Regions from separate parts of the Variovorax sp. GrIS 2.14 genome, predicted to be linked through region 3. Evidence: predicted binding sites of a transcription regulator. Region 3 holds the regulator's gene; each other region holds the start of a gene.

Region 1 (7,921 bases), on a different contig from region 3:
CGCAAAAGCGCACGCTGCTGATCGAGGCGGGGCGCAAGGACGATTACCACTGGATTCATATCCCGGTGGGCTATCTGTATTGCATCGGCAATCCGCGCACCGACTGGCTCTACAACACAGAGCCGGATGCCGGCCTCAACGGGCGCACGCTGCGCTATCCGCGCGGCAAGACGCTCGGTGGTTCGTCGTCCATCAACGGGATGATCTACATGCGCGGGCAATCACGCGACTACGACCAGTGGGCCACGCTCACCGGCGACGACGCCTGGCGCTGGGAGAACGTGCTGCCCGCTTTCAAGCAGCACGAGGACTACTACCTCGGTGCCGACGAGATGCATGGCGCCGGCGGCGAGTGGCGCATCGAAAAGCAGCGGCTGCGGTGGGACATCCTCGATGCTTTTGCACTGGCGGCGCAAGAGGCCGGCATTCCGCACAGCAGCGACTTCAATCGCGGCAGCAACGAAGGCGTCGGCTACTTCCAGGTCAACCAGAAGGACGGCTGGCGCTGGAATACGGCCAAGGCCTTCTTGCGGCCGGTTTGCTACGGGCGGCCCAATTTCGAGATGTGGGTCAGCGCGCAGGTGACCAAGCTCATCGTCGAGAAGCAGGCCGACGGAAGCCAGCGCTGCACCGGCGTGCAGGTGTGGGACGGGCACGAGATGGTGATCGCGCATGCGACGCAAGAAGTGGTGCTGTGCGGCGGCGCCATCGGCTCGCCGCAGATCCTGCAGCTCTCGGGCATTGGACCCGCGGCGCTATCGCAGGAACATGGGATTCCGGTCGTGGCCGACCTGCCCGGCGTCGGCGGCAACTTGCAAGACCACTTGCAGATTCGCGCGGTGTTCAAGATCGAAGGCGCACCGACACTCAACGTGTTGGCCTCGTCGCTCTTCGGCAAAGCGAAGATCGGCCTCGAATACGTGATGAAGCGCAGCGGCCCGATGAGCATGGCGCCGTCGCAGCTCGGCGCCTTCACGCGCAGTTCACCCGAGCACGAATGGCCGAATCTCGAGTACCACGTGCAGCCACTGTCGCTCGATGCTTTCGGCGAGCCGCTGCACAGCTTCCCGGCCTTTACCGCGAGCGTGTGCAACCTGAACCCGACCAGTCGGGGCACCGTGCGCATCAAGAGCCCGCGCTACCAGGACGCGCCGGCGATTTCGCCCAACTACCTGAGCACCGACGAAGACCGCAAGGTCGCGGCCGATTCGCTGCGCGTCACGCGTCGCATCGCGGCCCAACCGGCGCTGGCAAAGTACAAGCCCGAAGAGTGGAAGCCCGGCGTGCAGTACCAGACCGACGACGAGCTCGCACGGCTGGCGGGCGACATCGCAACCACCATCTTCCATCCGGTCGGCACCGCCAAGATGGGCGCCGACAGCGATTCGATGGCCGTACTCGACTCCCGCATGCGCGTGCGCGATGGGCGCGGCAATTTGATCCATGGCCTGCGGGTGGTCGACGCCAGTGCCATGCCCACGATCACCAGCGGCAACACCAACAGCCCGACGCTGATGATGGCGGAGAAGGCCGCAGGCTGGATGCACGAAGAGGCCGTGGCCGGCGCCAAGTCGAGGAGCGCCGCAATTTAGCTGGGGCTCACCGCAATCCACCCACATAGCGCGGGGCGCCTTTCGAGATCACCGGCGCCAGCCCGGCCTTCGCAGCCGCCGCCTTCACCCGTGCTTCGAGCGCCAGCGGCGCCATCGCAAATTCGAGCCCCGTGGCGATGGCCGCCAGATCGAGATCGCTCGTCGCCGTGGCGTGCGCCCGCGCAATGCGCACTATCGCTGTCGCGTACTCGACGTTGACGGACATCCACTCTGTGTCGGTCACGCGGCCGGTCTTCCGGCGCAGCGCCACGTGCAGTCGGGCCGCTGCGGCTATGCGATCCTCTTCGGTCATGTCGTTGTGATCCTTCAGGTGCCGATGCGCTCGCGCTGCTGGCCGAGGTCGAGGCCCACCGCTTCGGTCTCGTCGCTGACGCGCAGGCCGACCACGATGTGGACCACCAGCAGCACCAGCCCCGTGCCGATGGCGCTGTAAAGCGCGACCGCGCCGATGGCAAGCGCCTGTACGCCCACGTGGCCGGTTCCGCCGGAGATGCGGCTGTCTGCGAAGACCCCCGTCAACAGCGCGCCGACGATGCCACCGATGCCATGCACGCCGAAGACGTCGAGCGAATCGTCGGCCCGGAGCACGCGCTTGAGCGCGGTTGCACCCCAGTAGCAGGCCAGCCCGGCGATCAGACCGATGGCCACTGCTGCGGGCGGCGTCACGAAGCCCGCAGCCGGCGTGATCGCCACCAGGCCTGCCACCAGGCCAGAACACAAGCCTAGTAACGACGGGCTGCGCCGTGTCGTCCACTCGCCGATCATCCAGCTCAGCGCGCCCGCCGCTGCGGCAAGGTGCGTCACCAGCATCGCAAGCCCGGCTCGGCCATCGGCCGCCACGGCAGAACCAGCGTTGAATCCGAACCAGCCCACCCACAACAGGCCGGCACCGACCATCGTCAACGCCAGGCTGTAGGGCTCGAAAGACTCGCGCCCGTAGCCGCGGCGCGGGCCGACCGCATAGGCACACACCAGGCCCGCCACGCCCGCGTTCACGTGCACCACCGAGCCGCCGGCGAAGTCGAGCACCCCCATTTGGGCGAGCCAGCCACCCGGCTCCCAGACCCAGTGCGCGATCGGCGCATAGACGAGGACGCTCCAGAGCAGGGCGAACCAGAGCACCGCCGACAGCCGCATGCGCTCCACGAACGAGCCAACGACGAGCGCACAGGTGATGATGGCGAAGGTCAGCTGGAACATCGCATACACCGACTCGGGGACATTCGGCGCGACATGGCTCACCGCAACGGTGCCCGCTTCTTTCAGATAGTCGAAGCCGGCAAACCAGAAGCGGCTCGTGCCGCCGAGCCATGACGAGCACGCAGTAAACGCCAGCGAGTAGCCCATCGCAAACCAGGTGATCGACACGGCGGCGGCGACGACCAGCACACTGGCCATCGTGTTCAGCACGCTCTTGCGCCGCACCATGCCCGCATAGAAAAGCGCGATGCCGGGCAGCGTCATGAGCAGGACCAGCGCGGTCGATGTCATAAGCCAGGCGGTGTCGGCGCCATTGAGGGACGCTTGGGGAACCAGTGCCATCGGAAAGAGCCAATCGGGAATTTGGGACGCTCTTTGCCTGCACGAGTCGTGCCATTTGTTAACTTCCAGAAACAAACTCACGTCGCCAACGTGACGCCGCGCACGCTTTAGAGCGGGTTACTCCTAATGCACTACCTCGGTGCGACAACCTAAAGTCTCGCCACTCGCAAGCGGGCACGTCCCGGCTGTCGAGGGTCTGAGGAGACAAAGCTTCCGACTGTTAAACAATAAATATTCAAGGCACCCATTCGAGATGCCTGAATACCTTTTCGAAGCGCCGCTGGTCGGCGCTTTTTTTTGCGCGCTTCACAGACGCTTGCATGGCGGCATATAGCTACCGCAGGTCCTGGCCAGATGGTCAGCACTCACCAACAAACGGCCTTCTAACTTTCCGACGGTGCTAGACCATCTGCCGCCGAGGCCGCGGCGATGATTCCACCATCCGGCGGATGTGGACGGCAAGACGGCTTCCTAGACTGAAATCCCCCACTCACAGGAGATTTCGTCATGCCGATTCATCTGACCAAACCGCTCGCCTGGAAAAAGGCCGACTCGGACGAGCTCAAGTTGCTGCAGGCCCTGCAGGGCAACATCCTCAAGGGCCACGGGCGAGAGTCGACTGCCGATATCTTCTTCAAGTTCGGCCCGGCAGCAAAAGACTCGAAACGCATGTTGCGCGACCTCGCGAACTTTCATGTCGTCAGCGCCCATCGGCAATTGCTCGACGCGGAAAAATTCAAGGCGAGCAAGAAGTGCGACGGCGGCGGTCCGTTCGTGCACCTGGCGCTGAGCTTTACCGGCTACCAGGCACTTGGCCTTGCCGCGAGCGCCCCGACCGACACAGATTTCCGCGGCGGCATGAAGGCTGCCAACAGCATTTCAGCGCTTGCCGACCCGGCCGTCACCGCTTGGGAAACGCCGTTCCAGAGCGATATCCATGGCATGGTGCTCGCAGCCGACGAAACGGAGGGCAAGACGGCCGCACTGGCCGCAAAGGTCAAAGAGCTCATCGAAGACGCGGGCGGCACCATCGTCCACGTCCAGCATGGTCGGGCCTTGAAAAACGCGCGCGGCGACGGCATCGAGAACTTCGGCTATGTCGACGGCCGCAGCCAGCCCCTGATGCTGCAGGAAGACATCGACGCCGAGACCTCCGCCACAGGCTCGTCGCGCTGGGACCCGGGCTTTCCGCTCAAGCTGGCGCTGGTCGACGACCCCGGCGTGACCGACACGTTCTCCTTCGGCAGCTTCTTCGTGTTCCGCAAACTCGAACAGGACGTGCGCGGATTCAAGACGCGAGAGCAGGAGATTGCGGACGTGCTCGAGCTCGAAGGCGAGGACCGCGAACTCGCCGGCGCGATGATCGTCGGCCGCTTCGAAGACGGCACGCCAGTGACGCTCTCCAAAGACGCACGGGACGACGATCCACCGAATAACTTCAACTACGACGGCGATGCCGGCACGCGTTGCCCGTTTCATGGCCACATCCGCAAGACCAACCCGCGCGGCAGCGGCAACGCCGAGACGCCGGCGCTCGAACGCATGCACCTGATGGCGCGACGCGGCATTCCGTACGAAGACGTCAGACGCGATGTGCATCCGTCGGAGCTGCCCGACTCCGGCAGCCTGGCCGAGTTCACCGCCGACGTGGCGCCCTCGTTGCCGACAGGTGGCGTGGGCCTCCTTTTCATGGCCTACAACCACAAGATTGGCGACCAGTTCAAATTCACCCAGCAAACCTGGGTCAACCTCACGCAGTTTCCGCTGCAGCCCGGCAGCCCGCACGGCATCGATCCGGTCATCGGCCAAGGGCCCAACAATCCGGGCGACCAAAAGCTGCCCAAGACCTGGGACGACACAGCGGAAGGCTTTGCCAACAATGCGCCGTTCGCAGGTTTCGTGAAGATGAAAGGCGGCGAGTACTTCTTTTCGCCCAGCCTGACCTTCCTGAAAAATCTCTAGGCGGTCGTCTGGGTGCGTGTCAGGGAGCCGTGGATCAGGGCGCAGTCGCCGGCGTCGCGGCCACAGTCGGCCAGGCGACTTCGCTGGCGACGCGTGGCTTGCCCATAGGCGCCGCTGCCTTGCCGGTCTTGATGGCTTCCATGTCGGCTTCGCTCGGGTACTGGTCCATCAACCAGTAGTCGAACACCCGGCGCGCGATGGGGGCTGCGGCACCGGCGCCCCAACCTGCGTTTTCGACCACCACCGCCACCGCGATTTTCGGGTCATTGGCCGGCGCGAACGCCATGAACAAAGCGTGGTCGCGCTGGTGCTCTTCGAGGGACTTGGCGTTGTACTTCGTGTTTTGTGCCTGCGTCACGGCCTGCGCGGTGCCGGTCTTGCCTGCTGCAACGTAGCCTGCGCCGGCGAACACACTGCGCGCCGTACCGGCCGAGATCACTGCCATCAATCCGTCGCGCACCACCGACACGTTGGCAGCGCTGAAGCCGAGGTTGATGGCCGGCGGCTGCACTACCGACGTCATCTGGCCGGTGACCGTGTCACGCGTACCCAGCACGAGATGCGGCTGGTGCTTGATACCGCCTTCGGCAACGATCGAGGTGGCCTGCGCCAGCTGCAGCATCGTGAAGCTGTTGTAGCCCTGGCCGATACCGAGCGAAATCGTTTCACCGGCGTACCACTTCTTGGCCTCGGGCCGCTTGTAGGCGTTGCGCTTCCACTCCTGACTCGGCAGCACGCCGCGCAATTCGCCACTCAGATCGATGCCGGTGATCTGCCCGAAGCCGAGCGGCTTCATGAAGTCGTGAATCAGGTCGACGCCCATCTCGTTGGCGAGCGAATAGAAATAGATGTTGCTCGACAGCTGGATGGCGCGCCGCATGTCGACGCCGCCCAGGTTGCCCTCGGGGCTGCCGAAGCGGTGCCCGGCAAAGTTGTAGTAGCCGGGGTCGTTCACGATCACATTCGGCCCGCGCTTGCCGGTCTGCAGGGCGGCCAGTGCCATGAAGGGCTTGTAGGTCGAGCCGGGCGGGTAGGTGCCGCGCAGCGCACGGTTCAGCAGCGGCTTGTCGAGCGACTCGCTCAGTTCTTTCCAGCTCTCGGTGTCGATGCCTTCGACGAACAGGTTGGGGTCGAAGGTCGGCTTGCTGACGAAGGCCAGAACTTCGCCGGTCTTGGGGTCGATCGCCACCAGCGCGCCGCGCCGGTCACCGAACATGTCTTCGACCATCTTCTGCAGCTTGATGTCGAGCGCCAGCATGACGGTGTTGCCTGGCGTCGCCGGATGGCCCGCCAGTCGCCGCACGGCGCGACCACCAGCCGAGGTTTCCATTTGCTCGACGCCCGTCAGGCCGTGCAGCTCTTTCTCGTAGCTTTGCTCGACGCCGAGCTTGCCGATGTATTCGGTGCCTTTGTAGTTGGCGAAGTCCTCGTCTTCCCAATCTTCCATCGCCGCTTTTTCGGTCTGGTTGATGCGGCCGATATAGCCGAGCACATGGCTCGCGATCTCGCCGTTGGGGTAGTTGCGAAAGAGCCGTGCCTTGATCTCGACACCCGGAAAGCGATAGCGCTGTGCCGCGAATCGCGCCACTTCTTCGTCGCTAAGGCGTGTGCGAATAGGCACCGAATCGAAGCTGCGCGAGTCTTCGCGCAGGCGCTTGAAGCGGCGTCGGTCGCGCGGCGTGACATCGACCACCTCGGCCAGGCCATCGATGGTCGCATCGACATCGACAGCCTTCGACGGCGTGATCTCCAGGGTGTAGGCCGAGTAGTTCGACGCCAGGATGATGCCGTTGCGGTCGAGGATGAGGCCCCGGTTGGGCACCACCGGCACAACGGCCGTGCGGTTATTTTCAGCCTGTTCGGCCAGGTCTTCGTGCCGCACGACTTGCAGGTACACGAGCCGCATGCACAGCAGGCCGAAGGCCACCAGCACCGCGAGCCCGGTGACGATGACGCGGCGCTTGAAGCGCGCGACCTCGGCAGCGACGTTGAGTATTTCAGTCATGGGGCAAACGAGCTTAGGCGGGATGCCGCGTCAGGGCAAATCGAAGGCAGATCGAACAGGCCCGAGCGTTGCTCACAGCGGACGGTTGGCGTCGGGCTCGGGCGTGCGACGCTGGGGTGCCAGCAACAGCAGGCTCGCCAACGGCCAGAGGATGGTTTCGATGACCGGCGACACCAGCAGGTTCCACCCGGGGAACACGCCGCCACCGATCATGCGAATGGCCAGTTCGATGACGTGCGACAGCGCGAAGAGCGGCAGCACTTGCAGCGCCTGCGAGGCCACCGGATACCAGAGCAGCCGCCGATGAATCGCGATCGCGAAGTAGCCCAGCGTGGTGTACGACAACGCATGCTGGCCGAGCATCGCCGATTGATGCACGTCCATCACCAGGCCGAAAGCGAACGCGACGCCGATGCCGATGCGGGTCGGCTGGTGCACGCTCCAGAAGACGATGGCCAGCGCCAGCAGGTCGGGCGTCCACGCCGCGCGTCCGATCGGGATCATGTTGAGCAGCAGCGCCACGAACAGGCTGGTCCACATGAAAAGCGGACTGAGGGGGAGCAGCAACTGCTGCTGGCCGGGTCGCATGATCATGGTTGGCGCTCCTTGGGTTTCGGCTTGGCGGCGGGCTTCTTCTCAGCTGCTTTTTCCGCTGCCTTGTCGGCCTTTTTCTTTGCGGCCGCCGCAGCCGCTGGCGCGGCGGACGGTGCCGGCTTTGGCGGCGTGTTGGCACCGGTCGGCGCCAGCACCAGCACATAGCGCGGCGAGCTCACATGGGCCAGTGGCAGGCAATGGATGC
Region 2 (7,921 bases), 600 kb from region 3:
ACCTACCGGGCTGGCCACCGGCTCGGCAATCGCATGTTGACCGGCGCTGTCGTCGGACTCTTCGGCGGCCACCTCACCGACATGCTGTCGGGCTACCGGGTGTTCTCGCGCCGCTATGCCAAGTCGTTCCCGGCCGTGTCGGCGGGCTTCGAGATCGAGACCGAACTCACGGTGCACGCGCTCGAACTGCGCATGCCCTTCGCCGAACTGCCGGTGCGCTATCGCTCGCGGCCCGAGGGCTCGCACAGCAAGCTGTCGACCTACCGCGACGGCTGGCGCATCCTGAGGACGATCTGCAAGCTGTTCGTGAGCGAACGGCCGCTGCAGTTCTTTGCCAGCATCGCAGGGGTGCTGGCGCTCGTATCGCTGTTGGCCGCCCTGCCGCTAGCGCTCACTTACGTCCAAACTGGTCTGGTGCCGCGCTTGCCGACGGCCGTGCTGCTCACCGGCAGCATGCTGACCGCCATGCTCGCCTTCGTTTGCGGCGTGGTGCTGCATACGGTGACCATCGGCCGGCGGGAAGCCAAGCGGCTGCGCTACCTCGCGATTCCGGGCGTGCGACACGCTGTCGAGCCTTGAAGCATCCATCGATCTGCAGTGATCCGGCGATCAAAGCGCGATGAAGCTCGGTCGTGAATTCCTGACCTTCGCTGCGGTGGGCATCGTCGGCCTGGGAGTCGACGTCGGCGTGCTGTACCTCGCCGCGCCGGTGCTCGGCTGGTATGCAGCACGCGTCATGTCGTTTCTGGCCGCGGCCAGCACGACGTGGGCGCTCAACCGGCGCTACACCTTCGCGGCGCGGTCGTCAGACACGTCGATCGTGCGTGAGTACCTCGGCTATCTGGTGACGATGCTGGGCGGCGCCGTCATCAACTACGCGGTCTACGTCGCGACCCTGCACTGGATCGACGGTCGCTGGGCACCCGCGCTCGGCGTGGCGCTCGGCAGCTGCGCCGGCCTCACGCTGAACTTCCTGTCGGCGCGGCAGCTGGTGTTCAAGGCCCGGCGCGGTCCCTGACTGCGAACCGCGGCGCTACGCAGGGTAGGGCAGGCTAGTCGAGCAGCGGCTCGAGCCCCGACGCGCTGTCGATTTCGGTGGGCTTGTAGAGCTTGTGCGCCGCCGCCGGGCCGGGGACATCGGTGACGACGACCAGGCGCCATTGGTCTGTCGTCTTGGCGCACGCGCGCTCTTGCGCCGAGAGCTGAAAGCTGGCCATCCCCGCCGCTGTGCCTTTCACCGCGAGCTTGAGCAACGTGGCGCCCTTCTTGTCCTTCACCTCGATGTCGTAGCCGAGGTTCTGGCCGACCACGTTCTCAGGCTTGTATCCGTAGCCCGCGAAGTGGCGCGTCAGATACTCCAGCGCGGCCGTCTGCAGCTCTTCGCGGGAGGCGACGACCACCACGACTTCCGGCGGCGGCACCGGAACGCCGCCCCGCGCACGTGCGGCCTGCATGTCTTCGTCGGTGGGCAGCCAGCCGCGCGCGCCGCGCACCAGCACTGCGACCTTCAGGTCGGCATCCCACGAAGCGACGTGCCATTCCTGCTCGTCCGGGACACGTGTCGAGACTTTGGCCGCCTTGTCCGTTTCCAGGTCGGCAATCTCGATGCGGTTCGTCTGCAATACGGCCCGCACGCCTTGGCCCGCGTCGAGCGACCGCTTGAGCAAAGTCAGACGGTCTTTGGCGCGCTGAATCTGCTGGGCGCTTCGCTCCCCGCCGTCCAGCCGGCGCTGCGCATCCAGCGACTCGAGATAGAACCAGCGCCCATCGCCGGAGATGCTGACCAGCTCCGCCCAGACGGTGGCGATCACGTTGTCGCCGGTCGCCAGCCAGGCGTGGTCGCCCGCTTTGTCGCGCGCTTCGAACACGCCCATGCGGGCGATGATTTCGACAGGCGTGCGCTTTTCGCCGGTGAGGCGCTTTTCGTTGATGAGGGCCAGGACGGCGGGTTCGACTTCTTTTTCCATGCGGGAGGGAATCTGCGGGTTGTGACCGTCTCAAGTATGCCGCGAAGCGCTCTGGCCATTGTCGGGTGGCTCGCGCAGAATTCGTTTCGGGTTCGGCTTCGCTCAATTTTCAGGAGATACGAAATGACCCCTAAAAACACGATTTGTATTTGGTACGACGGCACCGCGTTGGACGCCGCCACCTTCTACGCCAAGACGTTCCCTGACAGCGCTGTGGGCGCCGTCCACCATGCACCGGGCGACTATCCCGATGGCAAGCAGGGCGATGTGATGCTGGTCGAGTTCACCGTTGCGAGCATCCCCTGCATCGGTCTGAACGGGGGCCCGCATTTCAAGCACAGCGAGGCGTTCTCGTTCCAGATCGCGACCGACGACCAAGCCGAGACCGATCGCTTGTGGAATGCGATCGTCGGCAACGGCGGTCAGGAAAGCGAGTGCGGATGGTGCAAGGACCAATGGGGCCTGTCCTGGCAGATCACGCCGCGCGTACTGATGGCTGCCATCGCGGACCCCGATCGCACGGCGGCCAAGCGCGTGTTCGACGCGATGATGACCATGAAGAAGATCGACGTCGTTGCGATCGAGGCGGCACGGCGGGGCTGAACGGTCGCCGGGCCGATGCCCGACAACGCGGGGCGCTGGTGGCGCTCAGTGCGCGCCGGAAACTACCGTCGGCACCTCGGTCGCAGGCGGTGTATTGCGACTCCGGCCGCAACGCACGATGCCGTCGATCATCACCATGCCGACGCCGGGAATGTCGCCGATCTGCACGCTCTCCAGCAGGCCCGACGCGGGCGAATGCTGCGCCCGGTCCATGAACACGAAGTCGGCATCGCGGCCGACCTCTATCAGGCCACTGTTCAGATTGCGGATGCGCGCCGTGTTGCCGGTCGCAAAGCAGAACACCTGCTCCGCAGGGATGTTGGCGAAGGCAGAAATGAACGAGACCATGCGCAGAATGCCGAGCGGTTGCACACCCGAGCCAGCCGGCCCGTCGGTGCCGAGGATGACGCGGTGCGGGCACTTGAGTTCAATGGCGGCGCGGGCCGCCGCAATGGCGGTTTTCTCGTTGCCGTTGTGCACGATCTCAATGGCGCGCGAACTCTTCTCACAGAGCTCGCACACATGCGCTTCGGGCAGCGAGGTGTGGCCGCCGTTGATGTGGCCGATGATGTCAGCGTCGGCTTCGAGCACCACGTCCTTGTCGATGTAGCCCGAGCCCGGCACCGAAGGGCCGCCCGTGTGGATGGTGCTCTGGATGCCGTACTTGCGGGCCCACGCGACCATCTCCTTGGCTTCGTAGCCGGCCTTGACCGTGCCCAGTCCCACTTCGCCCAGCAGGCCGACGCCGGCTTCGGCCAGTTCCTTGAAGTCGCTCTCGACCATGCCTTTTTCGATGACCGGCGCACCGGCCAGCACCTTCACGCCGGCCGGGCGAAAGTTGTCGAACGCGCGTTGCGCCGTGATGGCGAGCGCCTTCAATCCGACGATGTCCTTCGGCCGACCTGGCAAGTGCACTTCCCCGGCCGAGATCATGGTCGTCACGCCGCCGTTCATGCTCGACTCGATCCAGCCGAGCTGGCTCTGGCGCGGCGTCCAGTCGCCGAACACCGGGTGCACGTGGCTGTCGATGAGACCGGGCGCCACGGTGGTCTGGTGGCAGTCGATGACGGTCTTGGCACCCTCGACGTCCAGGTCCTTGTACTTGCCGACCGCGACGATCAAACCGTCGTTCACCACGATGGTGTCGGCATTGAGAATGGGCTTGTCGATGTCGCCCGAAAGTAGCAGGCCTATGTTCTGGATGACGACTTTGCCCGACTTGCCGCCGGTTGCGATTTCTGCCATTTCTTGACCTCGTGGGGGACTGTTGTTTGTTCATCGGGGACGCCGGCATCGACCGTGCGCAGCACGGTCTCGATGACGAAGTCTTCCCAGTGCGACACCGCTTCGGGCGTTTCGAGCGGCTCGCCCAGAAACGCCGTGAGCGTGTGTCGGTTCGACGTATAGAAGTAGCCGGTCGATGCGATCAGCAGATACAGATCGCGGGCGGCGACGTCGGCACGAAAGAGCCCTTGCGCCACGCCACTGGTGAGCAACTGCTGGATGATGGCGATGGCCTGCGAGGAGTACTCGCGCGCCCGCAGCGACTTGGCGATGTGCCGGCCCTTGTGCAGGTTTTCGGTGTTGAGCAGCGTGACGAACTCGGGGTTCTTGCGGTAGTAGCCGAGCACGAAGCGGATCACCGCGGTGAGCGACTCGACCGGTCGCGTGGCATCGAGTTCGATCGAGGCCTCTGCCTCGTCCATGCGCCGATAGATGCCTTCGAGCACCGCGATGAAGAGGCCCTCTTTGCTGCCGAAGTAGTAATAGATCATCCGGTCGAACGACTTGGCGGCTTTCGAGATTTTCTCGACACTGCCGCCGTCGTAGCCGTACTTGGCGAAGACCTTGGTGGCGGCCTTCAAGATCGAATCGCGCGTGGCCTGCGCCGCAGCCTCGCGCACGCCGGTGCGGCGTGTGGGCTTGGCGGCGGCCTTGCGCTCCATTATTTTTCAGCGAAGGCGCGTTCGATGACGAAGTCGCCGGGCGTCGAAGTATTTCCTTCTTTGAAACCCTTCGCTTCGAGCATGTGCTTTAGATCGACCAGCAGGCCGGGGCTGCCGCACAGCATGACGCGGTCTTCTGAGGCGTTGATTGGCGGCAGGCCCAGGTCGTCGGTCAGCTTGTTGCTTTCGATGAGCTCGGTGATGCGGCCCATGTTGCGAAACTCTTCACGCGTCACGGTCGGGTAGTAGAGCAACTGCTTTTCGATCATCTCGCCCAGGATTTCGTGCTTGGGCAAATGGTCGGTCACCAGGTCGTGGTACGCCAGCTCGTCGATCTGGCGCACGCCGTGCACCAGGATGACCTTCTCGAACTTCTCGTACGTTTCCGGGTCGCGGATGATGCTCATGAACGGTGCGAGGCCGGTGCCGGTGCCGAACAGATAGAGCCGCTTGCCGGGCAGCGTGTAGTCGATCAGCAGCGTGCCCGTGGGCTTGCGACCCACGATGATGGTGTCGCCCGGCTGGATATGCTGCAGCTTCGAGGTGAGAGGGCCGTCTTCGACCTTGATGCTCAGGAACTCCAGATGCTCTTCGTAGTTGGGGCTCACGATGCTGTAGGCGCGCAACAACGGCTTGTTGTTCACCTTGAGGCCGATCATGGTGAAGTGGCCGTTCGAGAAGCGCAGGGAAGGATCGCGCGTGGTGGTGAAGGTGAACAGCCGGTCGGTCCAGTGGTGGACGGTAAGGACACGTTCTTCGCTGAATGCACTCATACGGGATTCGATGTTGGTTGTGAACAGAAGTCGGTCATCCGATTGTCCTAGGTTGCCAAAAGCCTTGCGAACCCGCTTTGGAAACGCCGCTCGAAAACACCATTGCAAGCCTCGGGCCCGTTTGCTACATTGACCGTGAATGTAGTGAACGCCACATGAAAGTGTAGGGAATGCTACACAAATGTCAGACGCCCGACAAGCGCGGCCGTCGGCACGTTTGTTGCACGCAATTCGCAAGCCGCGTCCAGAAGAATCCTCACGAGATCGCCACGATGACCGAACACACCAAGACAGACGGATTGCCCGGCATGGACATGCCGGTGCCGGCCAGCCGCGAAGACAGCGCCGTCGCCAAGCCGGCCAAGATCGAGTGCAACGCCTGTCCCGTGCTGTGTCAGATCTCCGATGGCCGCACCGGCGCCTGCGATCGGTACGCCAACCGCGACGGCGTACTGGTGCGCGTCGATCCCGTGGTGCTGCTGCGTCGTGAGCTGTCGAGCGCCTCGCCCGCACTCGTGCCCTTCGACCGACCGGCAGCAGAGACCGCCGATGGCATCGACCCCGACTGGAACGGCGACCTGCTGCATTCCGACGAAGTCTTCGTTACCGGCGTCGGCTCGTCGACGACGTACCCCGACTACAAACCAGCGCCCTTTATCGTGGCGTCGAAGGCGCGCGGCGTGGACATGATCACCGTCGTGACCGAAGGCATCTTCAGCTACTGCAGCCTGAAGGTGAAGATCGACACCGATCGTTTTCTGGGCGCCGAGCAGGCCAACGTGCGCTACCGAGGCGAAGTCGTGGGGCACGTCACCACGGCGGAGTACGGTTCGCAGATGCTGTCGCTCGGGGGTGTGCATCACCTGACTGGCGGCAGCAAGAAAGAAGGCCGTATGACGGTCGAGGTGATGCAGTTGCTCGGCAACAAGAAGCCGGTCGAATGCACCATCGACGGCGGCGCCAGCATGGTGATCCAGGCCGGCAAGGCACCGATCGTCAACGGCGTCGAAGAGCAGCGCATGCGTGTCGGTTGCGGCTCGGCAGCCGTCGGCATCTTCGCGCGCCAGTTCGCCAGCGTGGCCGACGAGGTGGTGGTGGTGGACGACCACATTACCGGGGTGCTCACCGAACACCAGGCCGGCAAATGCCTCGATATGCCGAAGTCGGGGGTGCAGATGCGCGGCCGCAAGTCGACGCCCGGCCGTTACTTTCAGGTGGCCAATCCGGGCAATGGCTGGGGCGGAACCGACATCGACGATCCGCTGTCCATCATCGAAGGCTGGGAAGAGGGTGTGGCCAAGCCCGGCCTGCGACTGCTGATGACATCGACCACCGGCGAGCACGCGCAGTGGTACGTGCTGGACGACGCGCTGCGGCCCGTCGAGCAGCCGATGCCGTCCGAGGTGCGCCGCATCGTCGAGCGCATCGGCGAGAACTGCGAACCATCGCTGTGCACGGTGTTGTTTCTCGGCGGCGCCGGCGGCAGCCTGCGCGCCGGCGTCACGGAAAACCCGGTGCTGCTGACGCGTGCCATCAAGCAGGCGCTGGTCAACGTGACCTGCGGCGGCGCGCCGGCCTATGTATGGCCCGGCGGCGGCATCACGGTCATGGCGGATGTCATGCGCATGCCCGACAACAGTTTCGGCACCGTGCCGACGCCGGCCATCGTGGCGCCGATCGAGTTCAGCATGCGGCGCGACGACTACGCCGCCCTCGGTGGCCACATGGACAGCATCTTTTCGCTGGAGCAGGCGCTCGCGCGCGGGGCCTGGCAAGACGATGGCGCCCCGCTCGCGCGCCAGTGGCTGACGATCGACGAGGCCAATCCGTGGCCACTGGGTCAACCGCCCATGCTGGGTTAAGGCACTGCCGAAAATGACGGCACAACGCAACCGGCTCGACGCGGACCGCTGGCATTTCAGCCACGGGCCCATCGACGTCATTGCCGAGGCACATGGCGATGCAGCGGTCGTTGCCGCGGCGCATGAGGCCGCCTGGCAGCGCTTCGCCTGCGTGCTCGACGAACTGGTGGGCGAGCTGCGCGAACTGCGTCGACCGATTCAAACAGTGCAAGCGACGCGCACGCTGCGCGGCCCCATCGCACGTCGCATGTGGTCGGCCTGCGCACCCTTCAGTGCTGGCTTCATTACCCCGATGGCGGCCGTCGCCGGCTCGGTCGCGCAAGAGCTCGTTGCCTGCTACCTGCGCGCCGGCATCGAACGTGCCTGGATCAACAATGGCGGTGACATCGCGCTGCACCTCGCGCCGGGCGCGCAGGTGCGCATCGGCCTGCTGGCGGACATCGGGACCTTCGATTGGCGCGGCGCCGGCCCGCTCCTGACCGACGGCCAATTCGACATCACTGCCGACGTGCCGGTGCGCGGTGTCGCGACCAGCGGCTGGCGCGGCCGCAGCTTGTCGCTCGGCATCGCGGACAGCGTCACCGTGCTGGCGGCCACCGCAGCCGAGGCCGATGCGGCGGCAACGGTGATCGCCAACGCCGTCGATGTCGACGACGTGGGCATTCGACGCAAACCGGCCAGCGAATGCAAGGACGACAGCGACCTCGGTGACATCCCTGTGACGGTCGATGTCGCGACGCTGGGTTCCGTGCAGGTGCGGCGTGCGCTGG
Region 3 (7,921 bases):
GGGCGTGAGCACCCAGCCGGTCCAGCCGGCGTAGTTCTTTTTCCAGTGGCTGGCGAGCTGCGGGAAGAAGTCGCCGCTGGCATCGCCGCCTTCGGTCTGCGCCGACTCGCGTGCGCCGAACCGCGCGGTGTTGGCTGCACTGTCCGCGCCTGCGATGCCACCGACTTCGATGCGCTCGCCATATGGAGGATTCACGACCATGACGCCTCCAGTGGTGCCAACGTCAACTGGCGGCATACGCTGCAACGCGTCACCGCCACGGAACTCGATGCGGTCGGCCACGCCCGCGCGCTCGGCATTGCGCTCGGCGAAATCGACCATCCGGTGCGCCACGTCGGAGCCGAAGATGTTGGCCGGCCCCGGCTCGTGCGAAGCGCCGGCCTCTTCAGCCGCGGCCTTGATCGCCGCCCACACGTGCGGCTGAAACGCCAGCAATTTCTCGAAGCCGAACGACCGCAACCAGCCCGCCGGAATGCCCGACTGGATCTGCGCCGCCTCGATGGCGATCGTGCCGCTGCCGCAGCAGGGGTCGTACAAGGGTTGGGTTGCGACCTCGCCCGTTTCGGGGTTCCACCAGCCGCTGGCGGCCAGCATGGCCGCGGCCAGCGTCTCCTTCAGCGGCGCATCTCCGGTGTCTTGTCGCCAGCCGCGCTTGAAGAGCGGCTCGCCGCTGGTGTCGATGTAGAGCGTGCAGTCGTCGGTGGTCAGATGCGCGAAGACGCGGCAGTCGGGCCACTGCGTTTCGATGCTCGGCCGCACGCCGCCGGCTTTGGCGCGAAAGCGGTCGGCGATCGCGTCCTTGATGCGCAGCGTCGCGAAGTTCAGGCTCTGCAGCGGGCTGTGCTGCGCAGTGGTCTCGATCTTGAAAGTCTGCTTCGGCGTGAACCAGATCTCCCACGCCACGCCACTGGCAATGGCGTAGAGATCGTTCTCGCTGCGGTACGGCGCATGCGCCAATTCGATGAGCACGCGTTGCGCCAGGCGGCTGTGCAGGTTGAGCTTGAGGGCGTCGCGCCACTCGGCCCGGACCCGCACGCCGCCGCGCAGCGTCAGCAGGTCTTGGCCGACACGGCCGGTCAGCGCATGGACTTCCTGCGCCAGGAGTTCCTCGACGCCGGCGGCGCAAGGCAAAAAGAGAGAGAGATCGTTCACCCGCCCACTATAGTGGCCGTGCTCATGAGTTCCCCGTCCGCCCCCGCGTCGCCCTCATCACAGGCCGCTCCGTCGCCGGCCGTGCGCTTTGCAGTGCAGTGCGAAGTGCTGCGCCTAAGCGCCCAGCCCACCGGACCGATGCTGGCCGTGCAGTTCCTGCTGGACTGCGGCGTTGCAGCCCTCTTCGCCTGGCAGTATTCGGTATCGCACGCGCTTATCTGGATCACCATGATCGCCGCCAGCACCGCATGGCGCGGCTTTTTTCCGCAAGTGCTGCCCAGCTCGCTGACGCCCGAGAACCTGCAGCCTGCGCTCCGCCTGCACACCTTTCGCATCGCAGTACACGAGGCCGCGCACGGTGCGGCAGGCGTACTGTTGTTCAGTCCGACCGACCCGGTGGTGCAACTGCTGCTGGCCGTCGTCATCATGGCGATGACCCTGTCGTCGGCGTTCTCGGTGTCGTATCACACGCCCGCGATGCAACTGGCGATCTCGCTGCTGCTGGTGCCGATGATCGTGATGAGCCTCACCTACGGCCAGCCGGTGATGGTGACGGCGGCGGTCCTCGGCATCGGCCTGCTTGCGATGGTGTGGAACCTGGTGTCGGAGCGCTCGCGCCAGCTCGAAGAAAACATCAGCCTGCGCCACAACGAGAGCGCGCTGCGCGTGCAGGCGCTGGCTGGCCTGCGCGCGTCGGAACAGGCGCAGGCCGAGCGTCTCCGGTTCTTTTCAGCCGCCAACCACGACCTGCGGCAGCCGGTGATGGCTATGGGCCTGCAGGCCGAAGTGCTGCGGCAGCAACTGCGCGCCGGCGAAAGCGCCGCCGTGGTGCAAGGCTCCGTCGATGCGCTGTCACGGGCACAGCAGGCGCTCGAAGGCTTGACCAACCAGCTGCTCGAAATCGGTCGCATCGAGGCCGCTGCCGACCCGTTCACGTTGACCGCGGTCGCCCTCGCACCGCTGCTGAACGAGTTCGCACGGCAGGCAGGCAGCGGCCGGGTGCGGGTGCGTTGCCCGGCCGAAGCCATCGTGTGGACCGACACGGTGGCGCTGCGCCGCATCGTCGCCAATCTGGTCGACAACGCTGTCAAGTTCGCACCCAATGGCCGCGTGTTGCTGGCCTGTCGGCGCCGGCCGGGCGGCTGGCGCATCGAGGTGCGCGACAGCGGCATCGGCATCGCTTGCGAAGCGCAGGAGCGGGTGTTCGGCGACTTCGAGCAGGTCGGGAACGTGGAGCGCAATCTACAGCGTGGGCACGGCCTAGGGCTGGCCATCGTGCGGCGCCTGGCGATGCGGCTGGGGGTCCAGATCACGCTGCGGTCGCTGCCGGGACGCGGCTCGGTGTTCGGCTTCACGCTGCCATCGGCCCCTCGCGATGCGCACCCCGACCGCACGGCACGCGCCGCGACCGCGGCGGCGACCAGCACCGCAGCGCTCGACGCCATGCCGCTGGCGCCCGGCTTGGCGGTGCTGGTGGTCGAAGACAACGCCGTGGTGGCCGACAGCCTCGCGGCCCTGCTGCGCCAATGGCAGGCGCTGCCACGCATCTACGAGAGCGCGGCCGAGGCGCTGGCGCTCGCCGACCTGCAGGCCATCGACGTCGCGCTGTGCGACATCCGCTTGCCGGGCAAGCTCGACGGTATCGACCTGGCACGACGCCTGCAACTGCAAAAGCCGTCGCTCACGATCGCGCTGATCTCGGCCGATATCGATGAAGCGACGCTGCACCTGGCCCGCGAGCGTGGCTGGCATGCGTTGCGCAAGCCGGTGCAGCCGGCGGAGCTGCGCGGGATTTTGTTGCAGGCGCGGCGGTAAACCGAAGCCTTACAGCGCCTTGCGCAGATTCGCCGGTGCGATGCGCAGCGCTTCGCGGTACTTGGCGACGGTGCGCCGCGCACATTCGATCCCCTGCTCTTTCAGCATGTCGGAAATCTGGCTGTCCGACAGCGGCTTCTTGATGCTCTCCGCGCTCACGAGTTGCTTGATGAGCGCTCGCACTGCCGTGCTGGATGCATTGCCGCCGGTCTCGGTTCCGAGCGCCGAACCGAAGAAGTACTTGAGCTCGACCGTGCCGTAAGGCGTCGACATGTACTTGGCCGTGGTCACGCGGCTGATGGTCGACTCGTGCAAGCCCAGCTCGTCGGCGATCTCACGCAGCACCAACGGGCGCATGGCGAGTTCTCCGTGCACGAAGAAGCTTTTCTGCCGCTCGACGATGGCGTTGCTCACCCGCAGGATGGTGTCGAAGCGTTGCTGGATGTTCTTGATGAACCAGCGCGCCTCCTGCAGCCGCTGCGACAGCGCCTGGCTGCCCTCGCCCTTGTGCGCCTTGAGCGCGCCGGCGTAGATGTCGTGCACGCGCAGACGCGGCATCACGTCGGGGTTGAGCATCACGCGGAACTTGAGCGTCGCGCCACGACCGGTGCGGGTGACGATCACGTCGGGCACCACGATGTTGCGCTCGACATCGACGAAGCGGCGGCCCGGCTTGGGCTCCAGCTTGGCGATCGCCTGCAGCGCGCTGCGCACTTCTTCTTCGTTGCTGCGTGTGAGCGTGGCCAGACGTTTGAAGTCGCGCCGCGCGAGCAGCTCCATCGGCTGCTTGCAGATCAGGATCGCAGTCTTGCGGATCTGCTTTTCTTCGGCCGTCTCGTTCTCATGGGCGAGCGCCTTCAGCTGGATCGCCAGGCATTCGCCGAGATCGCGTGCGCCGACGCCGACCGGCTCCAGGCTTTGCAGCAGGCCGAGCGCCACCTGGAAGTGGTGGACGAGACCGTCGAACTGGTCGTTGTCATCGCCCGCGAGGCCCGATGCCAGCGCTGGCAACGAGTCTTCGAGGTAGCCATCGTCATTCAACGATTCGATCAAAAAACGCAGTGCGGCCTGGTCGTTTTCGTTCAGCCGCAGGCTCAGTGCCTGTCGGTGCAGGAAGGATTGCAGCGACTCCTGGCTGCGCGCGAGCTCGGTGGCGTCGGTGCGCTCGCTGCCGTCGTTCGGGCCGAGGTTGTTGCTGCTGGCCGGCGCCTCGCCGCCCCATTCCCCATCGTCCGGCGTCATCTCGACCGTGCCGTCGCCGCCCCAGTCGGGCTCCTGGTCGGACATCTCGGCGGCCGGCGCTTCGGTCTCGCTGGCGGTCGTGGTGGTGCTCGCGCCGTCGGCACTGGTCGCCAGCGCGCTGGGCGCGAACTCGCCGTCGCTCTCGCTCTGGCGGTCGCTGTCGTGCTCTTCGCGCGGCGCTGGCGCGTCGGACACGTCGATGCCGAACTCTTCGCGTGCGGCTTCTTCGGCCGTGCGCTCCAGGAACGGGTTGTCGTCGAGCATCTGCTCGACTTCCTGGCTCAACTCGAGCGTGGACAACTGCAAAAGTCGGATCGACTGCTGCAGTTGCGGCGTGAGCGCGAGGTGCTGCGATACGCGCAGCGACAGGCCTTGCTTCATCCTGCGCGCTCTACATCCGGAAGTGTTCGCCGAGGTAGACGCGTCGTACCTCGGCGTTGTCGACGATCTCCGAAGGCGTGCCCTGTGCCAGCACTTGCCCGTCGCTGATGATGAAAGCGTGATCGCAGATGCCCAGCGTTTCACGCACGTTGTGGTCGGTGATCAGCACGCCGATGCCGCGCTCTTTGAGAAAACTGATGATTCGCTGGATTTCGATAACGGCAATCGGGTCGATGCCGGCGAAGGGTTCATCCAGCAGGATGAAGCGCGGCTGCGTGGCGAGCGCACGGGCGATTTCGACCCGCCGCCGCTCGCCGCCCGACAGCGACAACGCCGGCGAGTTGCGCAAATGTTCGACGCGCAGGTCGTTCAGCAGCTCGCTCAGCCGCTCTTCCATCCGTGCCTTCGATATCGGGACCGACCTGCCGGACTCGTCGGTGTCTAGCTGCAGCTCGAGCACGGCCCGCACGTTCTCTTCAACGGTGAGCTTGCGAAAAATCGACGCTTCCTGCGGCAGGTAGCTCAGACCCATGCGCGCGCGCTTGTGGATCGGCATGTGCGCGATAGGCTCGCCGTCGATGGTGATCTCGCCCGCATCGGCGCGAACCAGTCCGACGATCATGTAGAACGAGGTCGTTTTTCCGGCGCCGTTCGGGCCGAGCAGCCCGACCACCTCGCCCTTTTGCACGCCGAGCGACACATCCTTGACGACCGTTCGGCTGCCATAGGTCTTTTTGAGGCCGCGCGCTTCGAGGCGGCTGCCGACGTCGATCGCGTCTGCGTTTTCGATCACTTGCGCGGTTCTCCGCCGAGCGTGGTGCTCTGGCGCAGGCCGGAGCCTGCAGCGGGGGTGGCGGGCACCGTCGTGGCCGGCGCGGCACTGGAACCCGAGCCCGGACCGGCCGCAGGCGGAGCCGCTTTGGCGCCACCGGCTGCCGACGCCGGAGCGCGCGGCGTGAGCACCGCCCTGACGCGACCACCCGAAGCACCGGCCGCGACGCTGGCGTCCGGCGGCAAGGTCGAACCGTTGACCGTGAAGGTGTCGTTGCTCTGGTCGTAGACGATCAGCGGGCCGGTGGTTTCGTCGTTGACCTTGGTGCCGATCAGCCGCCGCATCACGGCATGGCCGATGAACTTGACGTTGTCGGCGCGGCTGTCGTATTCGATGCGATCAGCTTCACCCTCTGTCCACTCGTCGCCCGGGGCGTCGCGTTTTTGCTTGTAGTAAGCCAGCTTGCCCGGCTCGGGCGTGACCACGCCGTATTGGTAGCCCTCGGGGTCCTGGCGCACGTCGATGCGGGCGCCGCGAATCACGATCGTGCCCTTGGTGACGAACACCTTGCCGGTGAAAACGCTGGTTTGCTTCAGGTCGTCGTAACGCAGCGCGTCCGACTCGATGTTCATCGGCTTCAGTCGGTCGGCCTTTTCGGCATGCGCCGGCAGGCCGGTGCCGAGTGCCAAGGCGAGCAATGCACCAAAGGTGATCGCGAAAGCAGAACGAAAGGAGCGAAGGGGGGATTTTGAGCGCAGGGTCATAGAGGCACGAAACTTGCTGCGCATTGTATGCGGCCAACTGACACGACCTTGACGAAAAAGCCCGCCGAAGCGGGCTTCTCAAAAAACGCGTGTGACAGCTTCAACCTTTGCGCGCTTCGGTGATCAGGTAGTTGGCGACCTGCAGCGACTTGGTCATGTTGCCGGCGAGCTCGCCGTCGACGTAAAACCGCCCTGCCACGCCAAGAGCAGGCACACCGGCCACCTTGTACTGCTCGGTGATTTGCGTCGCCCGCTTGGCCTTGCTCACCACGCCGAACGAGGTGAACGCCTCCGTGAACTTGACTTTGTCGAGGCCGTTCTTTTCGGCCCACGCAATGATGGCCGCGTCGCCGTTCACGTTCTGGCGTTGGGTGTGGATCGCATTGAAGACCTTCATCGTGTATTCGTCGAGCTTGCCCATGGCATCGAGCGCGTAATACAGGCGCTGCTTAGGCTCGACGTCGTTGCCGACGAACGGCACGGGAACGCGACGGAACGCGGCGTCTTTCGGCAACGTTTTGACCCAGGCTTCGAGCTCGGGCTCGAACGCATTGCAATGCGGACAGTTGTAAGAAAAGAACTCGATGACCTCCACCTTGCCGGCCGGCGCATCGACCGGGACGCGGGGGCTCAAGTCGATGTAGTCCTTGCCGGCCTTGGGCTGAACCTGGGCATGCGAGAGAGAAGCGGCGGACATCAACCCGAGGGATGTGGCGGCCAGAGAAAAGTCACGACGGTTCATGTGTTTCATCAAAGAGGTGCTCCTGTTCGGCTGAAAGAGCCAGAAGTGCCGCGCGGAGTTCCGCGCCCGGTTGATTCAACGCGGCAGAGACGCAGTGCGTCACGCCGCGGCGAGTAAAGAAAAGTCAACGTTCCAAAACTCAACGCTCCACGGCGGACCGCACTCAACGCTGCACCCGCACCAGTGCGGAATCGAAGCCGCCGCCATCGAGGCGATCTTTCAAGTGGTCGGCATCGTCCTTCTTGTTGAACGGGCCGGCGCGCACGCGGTACACGGTGCGACCGGCTTGCTCGCGCTCGGTGACTTTGGCCTCGACACCCATCAGCGACAACTTGGCGCGCTGCGCTTCGGCGTCGTCGGTGGTGCGAAAGGCGCCGGCCTGCACGAAGTAGAGGAACGGGTCTGCGCCACTGGCGTTGGCAGCAGCAGCCGTCGAAGGCGCCACGCTGGCAATGGTGCCGCCGGCGGTCGGGTTGTTGCCGGATCTTGAGCGCGCCAAGTCGCCCAACGGATCGCTCGACGGCGGCAGTGCGTTGGCTTCGGCTGGCACCGGTGCCGTGCGCGGGCGCGGCGCAGCAGGGGTCGTGGACGCACCGGGCGCGACCACGACCGGAACCGGGCCGGTCGAAGGCGCATTGAGCGGGCCGACCGTCGCAGGTGCGGTCACCGAAGGCGGCTGCGGCTTGACGGCACCGGCCTTGCCTGCGAGTGGGCCGTTCGGGTCCCAGTCGCGGTTCTTGCGGGCTTCGGCTTCGTCCTGCTCGGCACCGCCGCGCTGGTTCTTGCTCATGAACGGGATCGGCACCTTGGTCACGTAGACCGCGATGCCCAGCGCCACGCCGAGCCCGAGCACCAGGCCGATGATCAGCCCGATGACGATGTTGCCGCGCTGAACTGAGCGTGTACTTGATTTCATTTTGAGGTTCGGAATCACATCTTGCGTGGCGCACTGACGCCAAGAATTGCGAGGCCATTGTGCAGCACCTGCGCAGTGGCGGCGACCAGCGCCAAACGGGCTTTCTTGACGGCTTCGTCGTCGACCAGAATGCGCTC

Evidence for each region. The regulator sigma-54, encoded in region 3, starts transcription at its own class of promoters, with help from an activator protein. The targets are predictions, from matches to a motif close to TGGCANGNAANCTGCTTT.
Region 1: the regulator sigma-54 is predicted to act here: its motif matches at 3,192-3,209, upstream of RCH10_RS10300 (ammonium transporter).
Region 2: the regulator sigma-54 is predicted to act here: its motif matches at 5,510-5,527, upstream of RCH10_RS00070 (6-hydroxynicotinate reductase).

What each region holds. Positions count from the first base shown of each region.
Region 1 is NZ_JBJXIA010000005.1:66,868-74,788, reverse strand. It holds gene RCH10_RS10310 (GMC family oxidoreductase) at 1-1,592, shown strand, start outside; gene RCH10_RS10305 (hypothetical protein) at 1,600-1,905, opposite strand; gene RCH10_RS10300 (ammonium transporter) at 1,920-3,155, opposite strand; gene RCH10_RS10295 (Dyp-type peroxidase) at 3,663-5,117, shown strand; gene mrdA (penicillin-binding protein 2) at 5,152-7,122, opposite strand; gene mreD (rod shape-determining protein MreD) at 7,195-7,716, opposite strand; gene mreC (rod shape-determining protein MreC) at 7,713-7,921, opposite strand, start outside.
Region 2 is NZ_JBJXIA010000001.1:14,652-22,572, reverse strand. It holds gene RCH10_RS00105 (glycosyltransferase family 2 protein) at 1-579, shown strand, start outside; gene RCH10_RS00100 (GtrA family protein) at 620-1,018, shown strand; gene RCH10_RS00095 (protein NO VEIN domain-containing protein) at 1,053-1,967, opposite strand; gene RCH10_RS00090 (VOC family protein) at 2,091-2,570, shown strand; gene RCH10_RS00085 (amidohydrolase family protein) at 2,616-3,815, opposite strand; gene RCH10_RS00080 (TetR/AcrR family transcriptional regulator) at 3,761-4,516, opposite strand; gene RCH10_RS00075 (ferredoxin--NADP reductase) at 4,516-5,289, opposite strand; gene RCH10_RS00070 (6-hydroxynicotinate reductase) at 5,562-7,151, shown strand; gene RCH10_RS00065 (UPF0280 family protein) at 7,165-7,921, shown strand, end outside.
Region 3 is NZ_JBJXIA010000001.1:612,667-620,587, reverse strand. It holds gene RCH10_RS02920 (class I SAM-dependent RNA methyltransferase) at 1-1,152, opposite strand, end outside; gene RCH10_RS02915 (ATP-binding protein) at 1,177-2,967, shown strand; gene RCH10_RS02910 (RNA polymerase factor sigma-54) at 2,977-4,590, opposite strand; gene lptB (LPS export ABC transporter ATP-binding protein) at 4,601-5,383, opposite strand; gene lptA (lipopolysaccharide transport periplasmic protein LptA) at 5,380-6,126, opposite strand; gene RCH10_RS02895 (thiol:disulfide interchange protein DsbA/DsbL) at 6,227-6,868, opposite strand; gene RCH10_RS02890 (SPOR domain-containing protein) at 7,032-7,784, opposite strand; gene argS (arginine--tRNA ligase) at 7,799-7,921, opposite strand, start outside.